Regions from separate parts of the Neobacillus sp. SRL179 genome, predicted to be linked through region 2. Evidence: riboswitches for the same ligand, from Rfam matches in the RefSeq annotation. Region 2 holds a riboswitch; each other region holds the start of a gene.
The links. A riboswitch is a leader RNA that binds a small molecule or an ion and turns the genes downstream of it on or off. The one in region 2 is predicted to bind lysine.

Region 1 (4,669 bases), 670 kb from region 2:
CGCGATTAACAAAGACCCAGAAGCGAACATCTTTAAAGTAGCTGATTATGGAATCGTTGGTGACTTGTTCGAGGTTGTGCCAATGTTAACGGAAGAATTTAAAAAGCTAAAAGTTCATTCTTAAACTGATTAGTTGTTGTCAAATAGGTTCATAATAAAGCGAGCGAAGCATTCTGCTCGCTTTTATTTATGTTCAGCTCCAGCGACCGTGGCGCTTCCGTTTTTCTTACCTTTGCATAGAATATTTATATAAAAAATGGGTATATTACATGCTGAGACATATTATTCGCATGATTTGGCAATCGATGGTATACTTTCCGTAGTATTTCAGTTATTTATTAGGAGGTCAATCAATATGGCTATTTCACATGTAACAGATCAAACTTTTGCTACTGAAACAGGCTCTGGCTTAGTGCTTGTAGACTTTTGGGCACCATGGTGCGGCCCTTGTAAAATGATCGCTCCCGTTCTAGAAGAACTTGACTCAGAAATGGGCGATAAAGTAAAAATTACGAAGCTTGATGTGGATGATAACCCACAAACAGCATCTAATTTCGGTGTTATGAGTATTCCAACTTTGTTGGTACTTAAAGATGGCGAAGTGGTTGATAAAGTAGTCGGCTTCCAACCTAAAGATGCGTTAGCAAGTGTATTAAATAAGCACGTATAAGCTGCTTAATTAGGTAATAAAAACCTTAGCTAGAATTCAATCTGGCTAAGGTTTTTTTATGATTACCAATCAAACTTACTTTTCTTTATGGGCAGTATGCTTTAAAATTTTAAAAGACAGATAAAAAAAGACGGAGGGAGCGGCCGGAATGAATGAAACTATAAAGCAAAAACTGACCCTGCTGCCTGATCAACCTGGCTGCTACTTAATGAAGGACCGTCAGGGAACCATTATTTATGTAGGAAAAGCAAAAGTCTTAAAGAACCGGGTGCGTTCCTATTTTACTGGTTCGCACGATGGGAAGACATTACGACTTGTGAATGAAATAGAGGACTTTGAATACATTGTTACCTCTTCTAATATAGAAGCGCTGCTGCTTGAATTAAACCTGATTAAGAAGCACGACCCCAAATACAATATCATGTTGAAGGATGATAAGACCTATCCGTTTATTAAACTTACAGCAGAAAGACATCCGAAACTTATTATTACAAGAAAAGTAAAAAAAGATAAAGGCAAATATTTTGGTCCATATCCAAACGTCATGGCGGCCAACGAAACAAAAAAATTGCTTGACCGGATTTATCCGTTACGCAAGTGCTCGACATTACCAGACCGTGTCTGCTTGTATTATCATTTAGGTCAATGCTTGGCGCCTTGTGTGAATGAAGTGAGTGAAGAACAGTACAAACAAATGACCGATGAAATAAGCCGTTTTTTAAATGGCGGCTACAAGGAAATCAAAAAAGAACTTACCGAAAGAATGACTGCTGCGTCTGAAGAATTGGATTTTGAACGTGCCAAAGAATACCGCGATCGAATTGTTCATATTGAGACAATTATGGAAAAGCAAAAGATCACCATGACAGATTTTACAGACAGAGATGTCTTTGGGTATGCGGTCGATAAAGGCTGGATGTGTGTACAGGTCTTTTTTGTCCGTCAAGGGAAGTTGATTGAGCGGGATGTATCCATGTTCCCCATTTACAATGAGCCAGAGGAAGAAATATTAACATTCCTTGGTCAATTTTATACAAAAACAGAGCACTTCAAGCCTAAAGAAATTCTGATTCAAGATGAAGTCGATCTTCATTTGGCTGAACAACTGCTGGAAGTAAAAGTATTGCAGCCGCAGCGGGGTCAAAAAAAGGATCTTGTCAAAATGGCGATTAAAAATGCGAAGATTGCCTTGAATGAAAAGTTTTCTTTGATTGAAAAAGACGAAGAGAGAACCATTAAGGCAATAGAAAACCTTGGTGAGCTTCTTGGTATTTATACTCCGCACCGGATTGAATCATTTGATAACTCCAATATTCAAGGGACTGATCCTGTTTCGGCTATGGTTGTATTTATTGACGGTAAGGCAAATAAACGAGAATATCGGAAATACAAGATTAAGTCTGTTAAAGGCCCTGATGATTACGAATCGATGCGAGAGGTAACTAGAAGAAGATATTCACGGGCGTTGAAGGAGAACCTGCCACTGCCAGATTTAATCATTATTGATGGTGGTAAAGGTCATGTGGAGGCAGTTCGAGATGTTTTAGAAAATGAACTTGGGTTGGATATCCCGCTCTCAGGTCTTGTAAAAGATGAAAAACACCGGACCTCCCAGCTTCTTTATGGAAACCCGTTGCAAATTGTTCCTTTAGCAAGGAACAGTCAGGAGTTTTACCTGCTACAGCGAATCCAAGATGAAGTTCACCGGTTTGCGATTACCTTCCATCGTCAAATTCGGGGAAAAAGTGCGTTCCAATCCTTGCTTGATGATATTCCAGGCATTGGTGAAAAACGCAAAAAGTTATTATTGAAACAGTTTGGCTCAGTGAAGAAAATGAAGGAAGCTAGTATAGAAGAATTTACTGGTTTAGGTATTCCGTTAAATGTAGCAGAGGAATTAATCGATAAACTTCATTCAGAATGATTGTCAAGAAAAAAAGTCCATGCTATAATAAATGAAAATTTAAATCTATCACTTTATAGTACTAAAGTGTAGGTAGAGGTGCGAGCTTCAATAGTAGTGGTTCTGAGAAGGATGAGCTTCAAGGAAGAATCATGAAAGGGAATGTTCGCCGAAGTAAAGAAGGTCTCATTTCTTTCTTTGCTGGTTCTGTATTGAACAAATCCAGAATTGTCAAGACCTGTGTCTTGGAGAGCTATCTTACGTTGTTTGTACAGGAATTTATTTCTTCGTGTTCAAAAAGCAATGAGATGCCCTTCTCATTGCTTTTTTTATTGGTAGGGAATGCATCCTTTTTTAAAGTAAACTAAACGTAAAAGCTTGTGCAGGTAATTTTCTAAAGAATTCGAAAGTAGGGGAAAAGATGGGTTTAGTTGTTCAAAAATTTGGAGGAACCTCAGTTGGCAGTGTAGAACGAATCCTAAATGTCGCACAATGTGTAAAAGAGGAAACACAAAGAGGCAATAATGTGGTGGTTGTTGTTTCCGCAATGGGAAAATCGACCGATCAGCTTGTAAGTTTAGCTAATGAAATTTCCAGCCAGCCGAGCAAACGCGAAATGGATATGCTCCTCTCAACCGGAGAGCAGGTGACCATTGCGTTATTGTCTATCGCCTTAAACCAACAAGGGCTAAGTGCTGTTTCCTATACTGGCTGGCAAGCGGGGATCATTACAGAACCGGTCCATGGCAATGCCCGAATTGCTCAAATAAAAACGGAAGCGATTCAAGCGCAGCTCTCCGAAGGTAAGGTTGTCATTGTGGCTGGATTCCAAGGAATTACTGAGAATGGGGAGATTACCACACTTGGACGGGGTGGTTCAGATACAACAGCAGTGGCTTTAACTGCTGCCTTACATGCGGATAAGTGTGATATTTATACAGATGTAACTGGAGTTTTCACAACGGATCCAAGATATGTTAAAGCAGCACGCAAATTACAATCCGTTTCATACGACGAAATGCTCGAACTTGCTAATTTAGGTGCTGGGGTGCTGCATCCTCGAGCAGTGGAGTATGCAAAAAATTATCAAGTAAAGCTTGGTGTCAGATCAAGCATGGTGAAAGAAGAAGGAACAGTCATAGAGGGGGAAGCAACAATGGAGCAAAATTTAGTTGTCCGTGGTGTGGCATTTGAAGATGAAATTACTAAGGTTTCCATCTTAGGACTAACAGACTCATTAACAAGTTTATCAACCATTTTTACTACATTGGCACAAAATCATCTTAACGTCGATATTATTATTCAAAGCACTACGGAGGGCGGCACTGCTAACCTGTCATTCTCCATCCACACAAATGATTTAATGGAAACATTAAAAGTACTAGAGGATAACAAAACGGCACTAGGTTATGAACAGTTAGATGCTGAAAATAAATTAGCTAAGGTCTCCATTGTGGGTTCAGGAATGATCTCCAATCCAGGAGTAGCGGCTAAAATGTTTGAAGTATTAGCCAATAACAATATCCAAATCAAAATGGTCAGTACTTCGGAAATAAAAGTATCTGTCGTTGTCGAAGAAAAAAACATGCTAAAAGCTGTAGAAACACTACACGAAGCATTTGAACTAGGACAATAGCAAATAAGGTGTCAGGCACCGTTGGTGCCTGACACCCTATTTACCATAATGAACGTGAAATGCTTCATTACCCCTTTTTAATTGGGTCTTTTGTGTCCCATTTGACCGTGAATTGAACTTTATTTGACTTTTTGACGGGGTGCTCAAATGCTTCAGTGCTCGCTTCTTTTAGAAATTCAATTTGCTGTGCAAGGAAACCGGCTTCGAGCTGGAAAAAGTGCTCCGCTTTTGATTTTACACGCGAGACAATAAGAGGACTAGTTAATTCTATCTCCATTTCATTTTTGGTTTCCTTTACTAATTCAAGTTGACCCCAAGATGCAGTGTTAAAAAACTCAGCTACTTGAGTGATATCTGTGAAAGGAAATTTCCGGGCTAGACGCTTTCCTGCCCAATATAATATTTCGGGTGCATCTTTTCCAAGAATTTCGGGCAAAAGGATTTCTCTGATCAGTTCATA
Region 2 (4,669 bases):
ATGAAAAAATATATTTTTTAATAAAATCAAAGTCTGATGAATATTGTTTTACCAATAATGCCCTCATTCATTTAGATGGAACTAGTGCAACAAGTAAAAAAAGGATGCTGCACCGTTATAGCTATGCAACGAATCAAATTTCAGAAGTGAAATTGGAAACTGCGGGTACGGTCGATCTTGATGTCGAAATAAAATTTAAAATTGGCTCTGAACCCTTTTCAATCGATGTTCACAAAAAACATATTGAGGAAATAAAGGATTTATATAAAGCACTTATAAAAATTTCTGAGATCTCCCATGAAAATGAAATTAGTCTTCAGTTCTCCAAACAAAGCCTTGAATTAGCCTCAACAACACTTGGGCGTGTAACAAGTTCTGACAGTAATTTAGTGGTTCAATTCAAAATGCTTAATCAAGCTGCGTTCCAATGGTTAGAAGATAGCAAAAAACAATATTGTGTGAAGGATTTTGGTTTTGTTTTTGAAAAATACATTAACAATTAAAAATAAACGAACCCAAAGCTAGAGATTTACTAGAAGCTTTGGGTTCGTTTTATTATTTATATTCAATTATTACATCTTCAATTGGCAACCGTGTTGAGCCAAATGCAGGTGCAGCAGCTTTGCCTAGGGGAATTAAAACAATTGGGAAAAATCTCTCTGACACATTAAATTTTTCAATAAATTGTTTTTTATCAAATCCTCCCATTGGGACTGTATCATAACCTCTATCCTTAGCTAATAGCATTAACTGCATTGAAACAAGACCCGCATCAAAAGCAGCAATGTTTTTTCGCATCTCTTCAGGGGCTTTAGGATACGTATTTTGTGCACTAGCGATTAATCGCTCCATATTTGCTTCATCCATAAAACCAGCTTCGTGTGCACTGTGGTAAACCTTCTCAATACTATTATACATTTCTTTATCGCCTAATACGGCAATTACTGCGGATGCTGTTTCAACCTGTTCTTGATTGAAAGCAATCGCTCTAAGCTCTTTTTTTGTTTGTTCGTCTTGAAACACCATAAAGCGCCATGGTTGAAGGTTACTTGAAGACGGAGCGGATGTCGCCTCTTTTATTATATTTTCAATCTCTTCTTTTGAGATAATATAGGTTGAATCATATTTTCTAACAGAGTGACGTTCTTTTATTACATCAGATAAGCTTTTATTTAACACTGAATGCATGAATGATCCTCCTTGATTAAAAATACTTACAAAAAGTAAGTTAGTTTGATTATCTTACTATTGTAGATTCGTACAGTCAAGCAAATTGAATTTGTTAAAATTTTATAAAAAGACCGTATAAATAATAATAAATGGCGTCCACTTAAAAAGTGAACGCCTCTTGGTATTATTATGGGCTTGGCCTGTGAAACAGCCCCATTACTTCAATTGTTTCTGTAATATTAACAAAAGCACAAGCATCTACGTCTCCGATAAGGTTTTTCACCTCATTTAATTCGTATCGTGAGATGACCGTAACTAATACGCTGCGTTTGTCATTGGAATACCCGCCCACTCCATCCATAATTGTAAGCCCACGATACAGATTATTCAGCAAATGGGCCCGCATTTCTTCCCCTTTATCCGTAATAATCATTAACGTTAATTTGGCGTGGTCTGTATAGATCGTATCCACTACCTTACCGGTTACATAAATCGAAACTAAAGTATTTAGTGCCGCATCCCAATTAAAAAGGAAACCACTAATAATAATGACTAAAGCATTCATTCCAGAAAGTAATACTCCGATAGGAAAATCCTTTTTCCTGGAAACAATCATGCCAATAATATCAAAACCACCTGTCGAACCTGATGAACGAAAGACAAGTCCAACCCCAAGACCAGTTAGGGCTCCCCCAAAAATTGATGAAAGAATGGTATCATTGGCTAATGGTATGATTGGCACCACATAAAGACCTACAGAAATGATCAACACAGAAAATATGGTATTCATGATGAACTTTTTCCCCAACATCTTATAACCAAGAATAATTAAAGGTAAATTCAATAGGAGGTTAGCTAACCCTGTATTAAGAGGAGTAATCATCCCTAGCAAAATGGAAATACCACTTAATCCACTGCTTAACACCTCATGAGGGATCAAGAAAAAATTAAATGCTCCTACAACGATTAGAGATCCTAAAAAAACACCGATTAATTGCATGGTAAAAATCCTCCTTACCTGCACTTTACTATTTTAAAATCATACTAAATTCATTAAATTAAAGTAAACTTAATAGTTTTTTGCCAATAGAATAAATTATCAGACTAATCTATTTTTAATTCCTTTGGTAAATATTCCATTGACAACTGAGCGGTCATTATTATATTTTAGTACTATAATAAATTTATAGTTTAAATCCTCATCAAACCGATGAGGTAGAGGTCGCGGTTTTTATTAGTAATACGGATGAGATGAAGAGACATCCCAGACTCCGTATGAAAGGAAAAACTGCCGAAGCGTACTTTTTTCTCTATAAGAGTACGCTGGGTCTGTATTCGAATAGGAACAGAACTGTCACGTTTGACCTTACCAGTCCAGCGTGTTGAGCTATCTTTCGGAAGGTATGATGCGGGGTATTACCAATGCCATCGATTCTACTTCGATGGTATTTTTTATTCCAACACTCCTTCTCGAATTAGAAAACATTAGCTTTCTTCTGTCATCAACTAGGGCAGCACTTCAAAAGAAAAAGGAGTAATCTTAATGCAATCACAATCAGCAAGACCCCTTGAATATACAGATGGGCAAACACCTAATAAAGAAAATACCGAATTAAAACGTAGTCTAAAATCACGGCACCTAACAATGATTTCTCTTGGCGGGACAATAGGAACTGGACTTTTCCTTGCTAGCGGCGGAGCGATTCATTCCGCGGGACCTGGCGGTGCCATTCTTTCTTATCTCGTCATTGGGATAATGGTTTACTTTTTAATGCAAAGTTTAGCAGAAATGGGAGCCTACATGCCAGTCGCCGGTAGCTTTAGTACGTATGCTACAAAGTTTGTCGATCCTGCCCTGGGTTTCGCTCTTGGCTGGAACTACTGGTATAACTGGGCAATTACAATTGCTGCGGAATTAGCAGCTGTAACCATGATTATGAAGTTTTGGTTTCCTGATACCCCTTCATTAGTATGGAGCAGTATCTTTTTGGTTATCATGTTCTTATTAAATTATCTATCTGTAAAAGGATTTGGCGAAGCTGAATATTGGTTTTCTCTTATTAAAGTAGTAACAGTTGTTATTTTTATTGTTACCGGTACTTTAATGATTTTTGGAATTATGGGAGACCACACCATCGGATTCTCTAACTTTACAGTTGGTGACGCTCCGTTCCATGGTGGTTTTATGGCTATGCTAGGAATCTTTATGGCTGCAGGTTTCTCATTCCAAGGGACCGAGCTATTAGGCGTTGCGGCCGGCGAAACAGACGACCCAGGAAAATCTATTCCCCGTGCAGTAAAATCAGTATTTTGGCGAATTCTTTTATTTTATGTTTTAGCCATTTTAGTAATCGGACTTCTCATTCCTTATACAAACGAGAACTTGGCCAATGGCGATGTTTCCGTCAGCCCATTCACACTCGTTTTTCAAAAAGCAGGAATTGCATTCGCTGCATCTGTCATGAATGCTGTTATTTTAACAGCTGTATTATCGGCAGGAAACTCAGGGATGTATGCTTCTACACGAATGCTTTGGGATCTAGCCCGACAAGGCAAGGCTCCAAAATTTCTTGGTAAACTAAATAAAAATGGTGTCCCAGTCAATGCGTTAATCGCGACAACCTTAGTTGGAACCCTAGCATTTTTAGCATCTTTCTTTGGAGATGGTGTCGTTTATGTATGGCTTTTAAATGCTTCGGGTATGTCAGGCTTTATCGCATGGCTTGGAATTGCCATTTGTCACTATCGTTTCCGAAGAGCTTATGTTGCACAAGGTAAGGATTTAAATTTACTACCATATAAATCAAAATTCTTCCCCCTTGGACCAGTTTTTGCCTTTCTTGTTTGTGGGTTTGTTATTCTAGGACAAAATTACTCTGCCTTTATGGGTAACCATATTGATTGGAATAGTGTATTAGTTTCCTATATTGGTTTGCCATTATTTCTTATTTTATGGCTTGGGTATAAATTCACGAGAAAGACAAAGGTAATCCCTCTAGATAAATGTGACTTAACCGTTTAATTTTCCTCGACCAATCTTAGATTTTTATATAAACAAAAAAAACAGACCCTGCTGGGTCTATTTTTTTTTTTTTAACAGGTATACTTTAGGCTTCCTTCGTTGTCCACACATATAAATCTTCAATCTTACAGTTTAATTCCTTGGAAATGGTCATCGCCGTATTTAGGCTCATCACCTTTTTGGATAAATATTCATCAAGTTGTTCCCTTGGAATATTTGTATTCCTTTCCAAGCTATCCAAATTCATACCTTCTTTTAATAAGAGATCTTTGAGGTTACTTCTTTTTGCTTTATAATTTGTCAAAATGACACCTCGCTTTTGTAAAGTATACCATAGGTACATTATAATGGAAAGCCGAAAGGCGGTATTCTGTCTTTACAATCTTGCGCACGATTAAAGAATAAAATTTGTGTTATACTTAAAAGGGAATAGTAAAAGGGGTGTTAAAATTGAAAAACTCAAATAATCGGTATAAT
Region 3 (4,669 bases), 190 kb from region 2:
TTTTTTTCTATCACTGATTCAATCATTTTCCATGGCAAAGTATTTTTTAGAAAAAGGCTGGTTTTTACACCCTTTCCGATTGGGTAGCGGAGGTCGGGGGATGCAGATTGTGAAGCAACATGTGCTGCGAGTCGCGCTACATCTTTAGGATCACCATGTGCTGCTTTTCCCTCTTCCACTTCTTTAAGTAAACTTTTCATATATGGAAGGTACGGGGAATCAGCATTTATTTCCATTTGGTCAACAGTGGCCCAGATATTCGTTTGATAGGAACCAGGTTCGATTAAGGAAACATCAATTCCAAATGGTTTAACCTCGAGCCTTAAGCTTTCGCTATATCCTTCCAGTGCATGCTTTGACGCCGTATAGGCAGATAATCCGGGAAATCCAATTCTTCCACTTATACTGCTGATATTGATAATTCGACCATGTCCCTGTGTTCTCATATATGGAAGGACTGCGTTTGTCACAGCAATAATCCCGAAAAAGTTAGTTTCAAATTGATATCGATAGTCACCAATAGAAAGCTCTTCACTAAAACCTCCCAGCGCAAAACCAGCATTATTAATAAGCACATCAATCGAAGAATAAGCAGAGAACCTAGTTTTTATGGAATCAATGGATTCGGATGAAGTAACGTCTAGTGGTAAGACCTGAATCCGCTCCTCCACTTTTTTCTCTTTTGCATAAGTAAGCAATGAGTTGGCTTTTTTAGTGTCCCTCATTGTGGCAATAACCGTAAATCCTTTCAAAGCAAGTTCAATGACACATAATAATCCAAAGCCACTGGAAGAACCGGTTACAATCGCTGTTTTCCTGCTCATTTATTTCTCCTTTTATTTTTTTTCTCTTTGTAAAAGTCTTCATTCACTTTAAGCAAGCATCATAAAAAAGGCTGCCCAAACCCATTCCTTTCTGGGAAAGACAGCTTTTTTGAATTATAGGATTGTTGCGCTTTTGCTAGCAGGCAGAAGCTTTTGCAGGACTAACTTTTCTTCTTCATTTAAAGGTACCAATGGTAAGCGGACACCACCAACGTGAATCCCAGACATGTTTAAGGCTTCTTTAACTGGAGTTGGGTTAGGTGCAGCAAATAAGCCTTTCATAAGTGGGAGAAGACGGCGATGCGCAATTGCAGCTTCCTGTATTTGACCATTTTTAAAGTTCGTAATCATTGCCTGCATTTCGTTTCCGATAATATGGGATGCAACCGAAATGACACCAGTGCCGCCAATAGCTAAAACAGGTAATGTTAATCCATCATCACCGCTATACAAGGTGAAATTGTCTGGAGTTTGGCTAATGATTTGGGCCATAGCATCTAAGTTACCACTTGCTTCTTTTATTGAGACAATATTTGGAACTTGTGAAAGACAAACTACGGTTTCCACGGATAAATCGACCACACACCGTCCGGGAATATTATAGAGAATGACCGGTAAGGTAGTTGATTCCGCTATTGCTTTAAAATGTTGATATAATCCTTCTTGAGATGGTTTGTTATAATATGGGACTACAAGCAAGATGCCGTCCACACCAGCCTCTTCGGCAAGACGAGTTAACTTGATGGAAGCTCTTGTATTATTGGAGCCAGTGCCAGCGATGACTGGAACTCGGCCAGCTACTTCCTCTACAACAAATTTAAATAATGCAACTTTTTCTTCTATTGATAGGGCAGGGGATTCCCCAGTTGTTCCAGATACCACCAATCCATCAGATCCATTGGCAATTAAATAATTGACAAGTGTTTTTGTTGCGCTAAAATCCATCTCACCATTTTGATCAAATGGTGTAACCATTGCTGTTAAAAGTTGGCCAAAATTCATTATTATCACCCTTAAAATTATTTTTACAAAATAAGTGGGAAAGGCCAATGTAGAATCAACGCAAAAAAGCAGCAACGAGGGTTCGCTGCTGCTGTAGAAACAAAAATAAAAAGTTCCTATGCGTGAGATAGCCCTCCATATAGTTTCCTATATGACAATTCTGTGCTTATTCAACAACAGAACCAGCTTCAAGTCCAATGAGATTCTTAAAGCTTCGGCAAATTCCCCTTTCGACAATTATCATAGGAACTCATTTTCCTCAAATTGTGTACTAATGGTTTTTGCGCCTCTATCCTCACTTCAAAAGGTATTGAAGTAAGAGATTATGTAATTGTTAGTTAATATAACAGAAAATTCACGTGGATTCAAGTGAAATGCAATATGTTTTAGTTGAGTAAAATAAGTTTAAGGAATTACAAGGAAGGGAATCGTGAAGTGAAAGTTGAATATTAATTAAAATAATATTTACATTTCCGAAAAAAATAAGAGGGTGGGAAATAAAATGAATTCTATTCCTAGGCCAGCATCCACAGTTGTTTTAATGGATCATTTATCCAAAGTTTATATGACAAAAAGACCTGACACAATGAAATTTATGGGTGGATATTATGTTTTCCCGGGGGGAGCGGTAGATTCTACTGATGACATTCAAGCTAACAACAAATTTATTACTGGAAAAAGAAATGACTCTTTTACAATTGGGCATTATGTCGCTGCTGCAAGAGAACTATTTGAAGAAGTGGGTGTTTTAATTTGTAAGAAAAAAGACGGCACACCCGTTCATTTGGATGAAAAAGTAGAAATGGAATACCGCCGTCTCCTAATCAATCGGGAGATTTCATTTTTACAGCTATTACAAAAGGAAGAACTCCAATTTCCTCTTGAAAGCTTAGCTTATATTGGACAAATCGTCACACCGGATATTAGTCGAATAAGATTTGATACCCGTTTTTTTCTCTCGTATCTTCCAAAAGGGCAAACACCCAAACCAGATCCAAATGAAATCAGTGAAGCATGTTGGATGGACCCTGCTGATGCCTTGAATGCTTATAAGCAAGGCGACATATCACTGGCTCCGCCAACCATTCATACATTGAAAACGATTATTAACTATCAAAAGGGCGGTCAGTTGAATATGCCCGAGTTTATTTTTGCTGATTATATTAAAGATCTGAGAGAGTAATAGGAATCCTGCTTTGATACAATTCCGTCTTTTATTAATTTGATTAAGTGTGCCTCAGTTGTCCGTTTAGCAACTTCAAAAACATTGGGGTGGGGGAGATTGTCATAAATGATGTTTGTTAAATCGGAAACAGTTATCTTTTCATGCTCGCTTAACAACGATTTGATTTGGTTTTCACGGAAATATCTTCTATTTAAAACAAAATCAATGTGTTCATAAGGATTATCTACCCATTCGCCATGCCCAGGACCTATTTTACTTAAATTTAATTGTTTTAACCTTTGTAACGTGGCAATATAGTCTGACATATCGCCATCTGGGGGTCCTATCCATGATGTCCCTTCAGCAACGATATTATCCCCTGCAAGGAGAATCCGTTTGGTCGGAATATACAGGTTTAATTGACCTGCAGTATGACCTGGTGCGTGAATGAGGATAATTTCTTCTCCAGCAATGCGAATCACGTCGCCATCATTTAAGAATGCTAAACGGTTCCATGGCCCAATGGCCGCCACTATACCCGGCTTTTCAAGCGGATGTCCATAAACGATAGGATTCCAATCTACTAATTGAAGAACTCCTGGGGCATGGTCTGGGTGTGAATGGGTTAAGATTATTGACTTAGGTAAAGCGAGACCGGTCTGCTTAATCACATTCTGTAATTCTATTTTAGTATCAGGCTGATCATACCCAGCATCGACTAATATACTTTCTTTGTTGTTACCAATTAAATAACAATTTGTAGTAGTGTGTGGCAGTAAAGTCGGGGTTGTAATAGGCACCCGAATAATTTGGAACTCCTTAACATTTTCCATGGTTTACTTCCTCTCATTAATTCATAAATGCAGCTGTCTTAATCTATAAATTACGTATTCACCATGAAAACGTTATATTCCTGCTGATAAGAACATATCTTTCTGAGTTTTTCTAACAGAAGCTAAAATAAAAATTTATATACTATCGTCCTATTTTTAAACAATTCTGCTAACCGGTTACTTGGCATAAAAATTTTCTGTATAGTATGGCTGTGATTCTTTATTAAAAGCCACACCAATCCCTAAATATTCATAACCATTTTTCAAGATATTTTCACGATGTCCGAGGGAGTTCATTAAACCTTCATGAGCAAAGATACTGCTTAGTTGTCCATAAGCCAGGTTTTCTCCTGCTAAATGAAAGATTATATCATCTTCCTTCATTCGATCAAATGGGGATTGTCCTTTAAGATTGGTATGATCAAAATACTGATTTACTGCCATGTCGGAGCTATGATTACGAGCGGTTTTTCGTACATGCTCATCCCATGTGAGAATTGGGAGTTGATGCTGGACTCGTGCTGCATTGGTCAAATCAAATAACTGGTACTCAAACCCTTCTTTTAAGGCTGGATTAGCTTTGGTATAGAAATCCATTCTATTATCTTCTAAGTCTTTTTTGATTAATTGCATGGCAGTGACTGTATTACCCTCGTGTTTATCATAAAAAATAGTTACATAAACATCACCTTGCAAAAACATATCATATTCGTCATTGTCTTGTAATTGATAGAAGACCAATCCTTTTTGAATTTTTGTTAAGGGGCTGCCTAGTAAGGAACGGACACTTTCTTGTGTACTCCCAAGTTTGATTCCATTTTTGGAGGAAATTAAATCTTGATTTG
Region 4 (4,669 bases), 1.4 Mb from region 2:
GCTTGTATAAAAAACCGTCTTGACTAACATAAAAAAGGCAGAGAAACTTAGCTCTCTGCCTTAGTGAAGTGAGGTCTGACCCCATTATCTCGCTAATGTCCGTTTTAAGAATTCCCTCGTCCGCTCTTGCGTTGGATGTTGGAAGATCTGCTCAGGGCTGCCTTCCTCAGCAATGACTCCCTTGTCCATAAATACTACGCGATTGGATACTTCCCTGGCAAATCCCATCTCATGGGTCACGATTAACATCGTCAGACCAAGTTCAGCCAGTTCCTTCATAACTTTCAGAACTTCTCCGACCATTTCTGGGTCAAGGGCTGAGGTGGGTTCATCAAATAACATGACATCCGGTTCCATGGAAAGGGCTCTAGCAATCGCCACGCGTTGTTTTTGACCGCCTGATAATTGCTTGGGTTTGGCATTCACATATTTATCCATCCCTACAATTTTCAAATACTTCAACGCGACCTTTTCCGCTTCATCCTTGGAGCGCTTTAGCACTTTGACTTGCCCGACCACACAATTGTGGAGGACATTGTGATTATTAAATAGGTTAAATTGTTGGAATACCATGCCCATTTTTCGACGGTAAGTGAATAAATCATGCCGATCATCTAAAATATTTTCGCCATTATAGATAATTTGGCCGCCGCTTGGCTTTTCTAACAGATTGATACAGCGAAGAAGTGTCGATTTCCCAGAACCTGAAGAACCAATAATACTGACCACTTCTCCCTTCTTGACGGAGAAATCAATATCTCTTAACACTTCATGCGTTCCAAAGGATTTGTTTAAATGCTGAATATCAATGACTTTTTCCATACGATTTCCTCCTTCTTTGTCAGTTATTTCGTTACCTGTATGTCCTCTTCACCAAGCATCGTATAGTTGTCCGGGCCTTCTAATTTTCTTTCAAAATAAAGCAAAACTCTTGTAACAATAAACGTCATCACGAAATAAATGATACAAGCTACGAAAAATGATTCGAAATATCTAAAGTTGTTTCCAGCAACTGATTTAGTTAAGAAATACAACTCCGACACGGAAATCACATTCAGTACCGACGTATCCTTAATGTTAATAACAAATTGGTTTCCTGTTGCCGGTAAAATATTGCGGATCACCTGTGGCAGAACTACATTCATCATCGTTTGCAGATGATTCATCCCAATCGCCTGCGCTGCTTCGAATTGACCTTTATCAATCGAAACAATCCCGCCACGGACAATCTCCGCCATATAGGCGCCTGTATTAATCGAGACGACAATGATCGCTGCTGCAAAAACATTCATATCAATATTAAAAGCCAAGGCTGAACCATAATAAATGACCATCGCCTGAACAATCATCGGTGTTCCACGGAAAAACTCAATATAAATAGAAAGAATAACATTAACCACTTTAAGCAATACTTTTTTAGCTCCACGTTCCGGAACAGGTATCGTGCGGATCACCCCTGCTAGTAAACCAATGATGGCACCCAATATGGTTCCAATTAGGGCAATCACCAGCGTCATGCCAGCTCCGCGAAGGAACATCGGCCAATTTTCCGCGATAATTTTTACTATCCAATCAAAGCTCAACTTTCTCCCCCCTATTTCATCATAAAACCGACTGCAAAAAATACAGCCGGCTTCATGTCCTGATTATTTTGACGCTGGTTGATTCTTGATTGCCTCATCCATGATGTTTGTGCGTTCTTCTTCTGAGATTTCTTTTAAAATCCCATTGATCTTGTCTGTTAATTTACTATCCTTTTCAAGGCCGACCGCAATGGCGGTATCATCTTCTGATGTTTTAAATCCATCTGTAAATTCGACCATCGCAAATTTATCATTAGCAGATGAAGCACTGACTGCTTCAGGACGTTCAGATACGTATCCATCAATGATGCCGGATTCTAAGGCCACCCTCATCGCTGGGAAGTTGTCCATTGCTGTTGCTTTTGTTACTCCCTTGATTTGGTCAATCACGGAATAGTGGAAGGTATTTAATTGTGCGGTCACTTTTGCTCCCTTGAAATCTTGGATCGAAGTAGCACCGTCGTACTTGCCGCCTTTTTTAACCACCATCACTAAATTGGATTTATAATAGTTGTCCGAGAAGTCGATTGTTTTCTTCCGTTCTGCTGTTGGTGACATCCCGGCGATAATTGCATCAATTTTACCTGAAGTTAACGCTGGAACAAGGCCATCCCATTCGGTTTTCACAATAACTAATTCTTTCCCTAAACCATCGGCAATTTTTTTAGCGACTTCCACATCATAACCACCTGCATATTGTGAAGTGCCTTTGATTTTCACCGCTCCATTAGAGTCATCATTCTGAGTCCAGTTAAACGGGGCATATCCTGCTTCGAGACCTACCTTAAATGTATTGTCATCCGATGCGCCAGAAGCTGTCTTCGTACTTGTCCCGCATCCGGCCAATAGAATAATAGCTGAAAGCAATGTGACTACAAATAATGATGCCTTTTTCCTCATGTTCATTCTCCTCCTATTTGGTTAGAGCTAAAGTACAACAAAAAACGACCTTGAGATAAACTCAAGGTCGCAATATGTATAAGTTGCCCTAAAGTCCTCCCTTATCCCGAATGAGATAGCACAACTCAATAAACTGGGTCGTTTATTGAGACAGTCCTGCAATTCTTCACTGCAGACCCAGCATGTAATACTGAGAATATTACAAACTTCGGCGATACTTCCTTCTCCCTAGCATCATGGCTTCTCAAACTCCACTAAGGACTGTTAACTACCGCGCCTCTACCTCACTGAAAAAAAGTGAGGTTACTATTAAATTATATTATTAGGCTACATCAAATTGAGAATTCTGTCAATGTTCTTAATTTTTCAGCATGTTATTTCATCTAATTTTCATTGTTAAGTAGTTTTACGATTTGTCCATCTTTAATTCCATGTTTTTGAACGCTGCCGCTCTATCTCAAACTACTCATTTTCTTAAACAATAAAAACACCCCCGCCATCTAAGCGAAGCGGAGGAGGAAAATGAACTGAAGTTGAACTTCTATCTAGTCTTTTTTTTATCGAACAACTTGTTTTTGCTCAGATGATTAATTTGTAACTAACACGCCATCAGTCACCAATTCACTAGGAAGTTCGGTGAATTTCTGCGCTTCAATTAATAACTCTTGACGCTTGGCAAATAGACTTGGGCAATTCGGCTTAAAGCAGCAAGGGCATGTGTCCATAATTCCAATATTATATGCTTTAACATGTTGATCTTCTACTCGGCAATATAACATCGCTTTATGAGTATCAGAGAATGTTAGCAGGATATTAAAGGTTGAGTTCTCAAGGTCAACATTTTGTACTTTTGCATTTGCTAGTTGCATCGTGTTCACTCCAGTTCTAATAGATTTTTTTTGCTTACGAAACATTATAGCAAATATCTATTCTGCTAGTCTATCACCTGCGCGTTAATCCAGAATTTAACGAAAAGGGGATCGACAATAAGAAAAGAGAAGAAACTAGTAGTTCTTCTCTTACATATATTATTGCTACTTAAGAAGGGTATGACCCCTGTTCCACACCTCACCGCAGTTCCGGCACAACGTTCTCTGGCATGTTTCCAGTAACGCCTGCGACAAGGTTTTCGGCTGCTTTCATGGCCATATCGAATCGAGTTTTATCTGTTGCGGAGCCGATATGCGGAAGCACGACGACGTTGTCCATTTTCAAGAGAGGATTGTCTTTTTCGACAGGCTCAACCTCAAACACATCCAAGCCGGCTCCAGAAATTTTTCCTTCTTGCAGCGCTCGAATGAGGGCCTTTTCATCTACTACTGATCCCCGTGAACAATTAATAAAAATAGCATTTGATTTCATCCGATTGAACTGTTCTTCCCCCATAAAGTGGTAGGTAGAATCATTCAATGGCACCATCACTAACACGAAATCAGCCCGCTCTAATAGATCATTCACTTCACTGTATTCAATCCCGTATTGTTCCTCCAACTGAGGCTTTCTGCTGTTACTGTTATACAAGACATTCATTTCAAAGCCAAGTGAAGCTCTTCTTGCCACCTTCTCACCGATCCGCCCCATGCCAATGATTCCTAATGTCGCATGGTGAACATCCTGGCCATAGAAGTAGGTTTCATGAATGGACTTTTCCCACTTGCCAGCCTTCACGAAATGATTAAATTCAGGAATCCTTCGTGACGTTGATAAAATTAATCCAAAAACCAGGTCAGCCACAGCCTCATCAAGAACATAAGGGGTGTGTGTACCGATGACACCGCGTTCCTTCATCGCTTCAATATCAAAGGCATCATACCCAACGGCAATGTTGCTGACAATTTTTAAATGAGGCGCTTTTTCTAAAAATTCCTTCGTAATGACGCCCTTAGGTGTCATCAGACCTTCCACATCCGCCACTTCCTTCAGGAGCAAATCCGCTGGGATTGGTTCCTTCTGGTCCCACATCCTGTAATCACAATAGCGGGCAATATACTCCTCAACCTCTTTAGGAATACGCTTGGCAATAAAAACTTTCGGTTTCAATTTAAAGTCCCCCTCGTCCGAGATTCACAGCTGGCAGATATTGTTTCGCAGGCTTACCTCATCTGGTTCACACTCATCCATAAAAGATAACCTTCGGTGCAGTGCTCCAGCCCTGTACAAACCAATCAGCCTCTTCACCCTATTTT

Region 1: it holds a riboswitch for lysine, as region 2 does, so the genes downstream of both, AC4E8C_RS17845 (aspartate kinase) here and AC4E8C_RS14375 (amino acid permease) in region 2, are expected to answer to the same signal.
Region 3: it holds a riboswitch for lysine, as region 2 does, so the genes downstream of both, dapA (4-hydroxy-tetrahydrodipicolinate synthase) here and AC4E8C_RS14375 (amino acid permease) in region 2, are expected to answer to the same signal.
Region 4: it holds a riboswitch for lysine, as region 2 does, so the genes downstream of both, AC4E8C_RS21355 (transporter substrate-binding domain-containing protein) here and AC4E8C_RS14375 (amino acid permease) in region 2, are expected to answer to the same signal.

What each region holds. Positions count from the first base shown of each region.
Region 1 covers NZ_OZ481792.1:3,597,363-3,602,031, reverse strand. Annotated here, with positions in the region: gene AC4E8C_RS17860 (electron transfer flavoprotein subunit alpha/FixB family protein) at 1-124, shown strand, start outside; gene trxA (thioredoxin) at 356-670, shown strand; gene uvrC (excinuclease ABC subunit UvrC) at 819-2,594, shown strand; lysine riboswitch at 2,660-2,837, shown strand; gene AC4E8C_RS17845 (aspartate kinase) at 2,995-4,209, shown strand; gene AC4E8C_RS17840 (YslB family protein) at 4,277-4,669, opposite strand, start outside.
Region 2 covers NZ_OZ481792.1:2,931,658-2,936,326, forward strand. Annotated here, with positions in the region: gene AC4E8C_RS14360 (PH domain-containing protein) at 1-503, shown strand, start outside; gene AC4E8C_RS14365 (nitroreductase family protein) at 556-1,188, opposite strand; gene AC4E8C_RS14370 (YitT family protein) at 1,358-2,170, opposite strand; lysine riboswitch at 2,379-2,568, shown strand; gene AC4E8C_RS14375 (amino acid permease) at 2,714-4,192, shown strand; gene AC4E8C_RS14380 (helix-turn-helix domain-containing protein) at 4,278-4,496, opposite strand; gene AC4E8C_RS14385 (hypothetical protein) at 4,643-4,669, shown strand, end outside.
Region 3 covers NZ_OZ481792.1:2,744,478-2,749,146, reverse strand. Annotated here, with positions in the region: gene AC4E8C_RS13490 (SDR family oxidoreductase) at 1-824, opposite strand, end outside; gene dapA (4-hydroxy-tetrahydrodipicolinate synthase) at 939-1,826, opposite strand; lysine riboswitch at 1,947-2,126, opposite strand; gene AC4E8C_RS13480 (NUDIX hydrolase) at 2,329-3,009, shown strand; gene AC4E8C_RS13475 (MBL fold metallo-hydrolase) at 2,985-3,824, opposite strand; gene AC4E8C_RS13470 (CAP domain-containing protein) at 4,002-4,669, opposite strand, start outside.
Region 4 covers NZ_OZ481792.1:4,336,937-4,341,605, forward strand. Annotated here, with positions in the region: gene AC4E8C_RS21345 (amino acid ABC transporter ATP-binding protein) at 85-822, opposite strand; gene AC4E8C_RS21350 (amino acid ABC transporter permease) at 846-1,583, opposite strand; gene AC4E8C_RS21355 (transporter substrate-binding domain-containing protein) at 1,647-2,483, opposite strand; lysine riboswitch at 2,592-2,773, opposite strand; gene AC4E8C_RS21360 (hypothetical protein) at 3,071-3,352, opposite strand; gene AC4E8C_RS21365 (2-hydroxyacid dehydrogenase) at 3,552-4,523, opposite strand.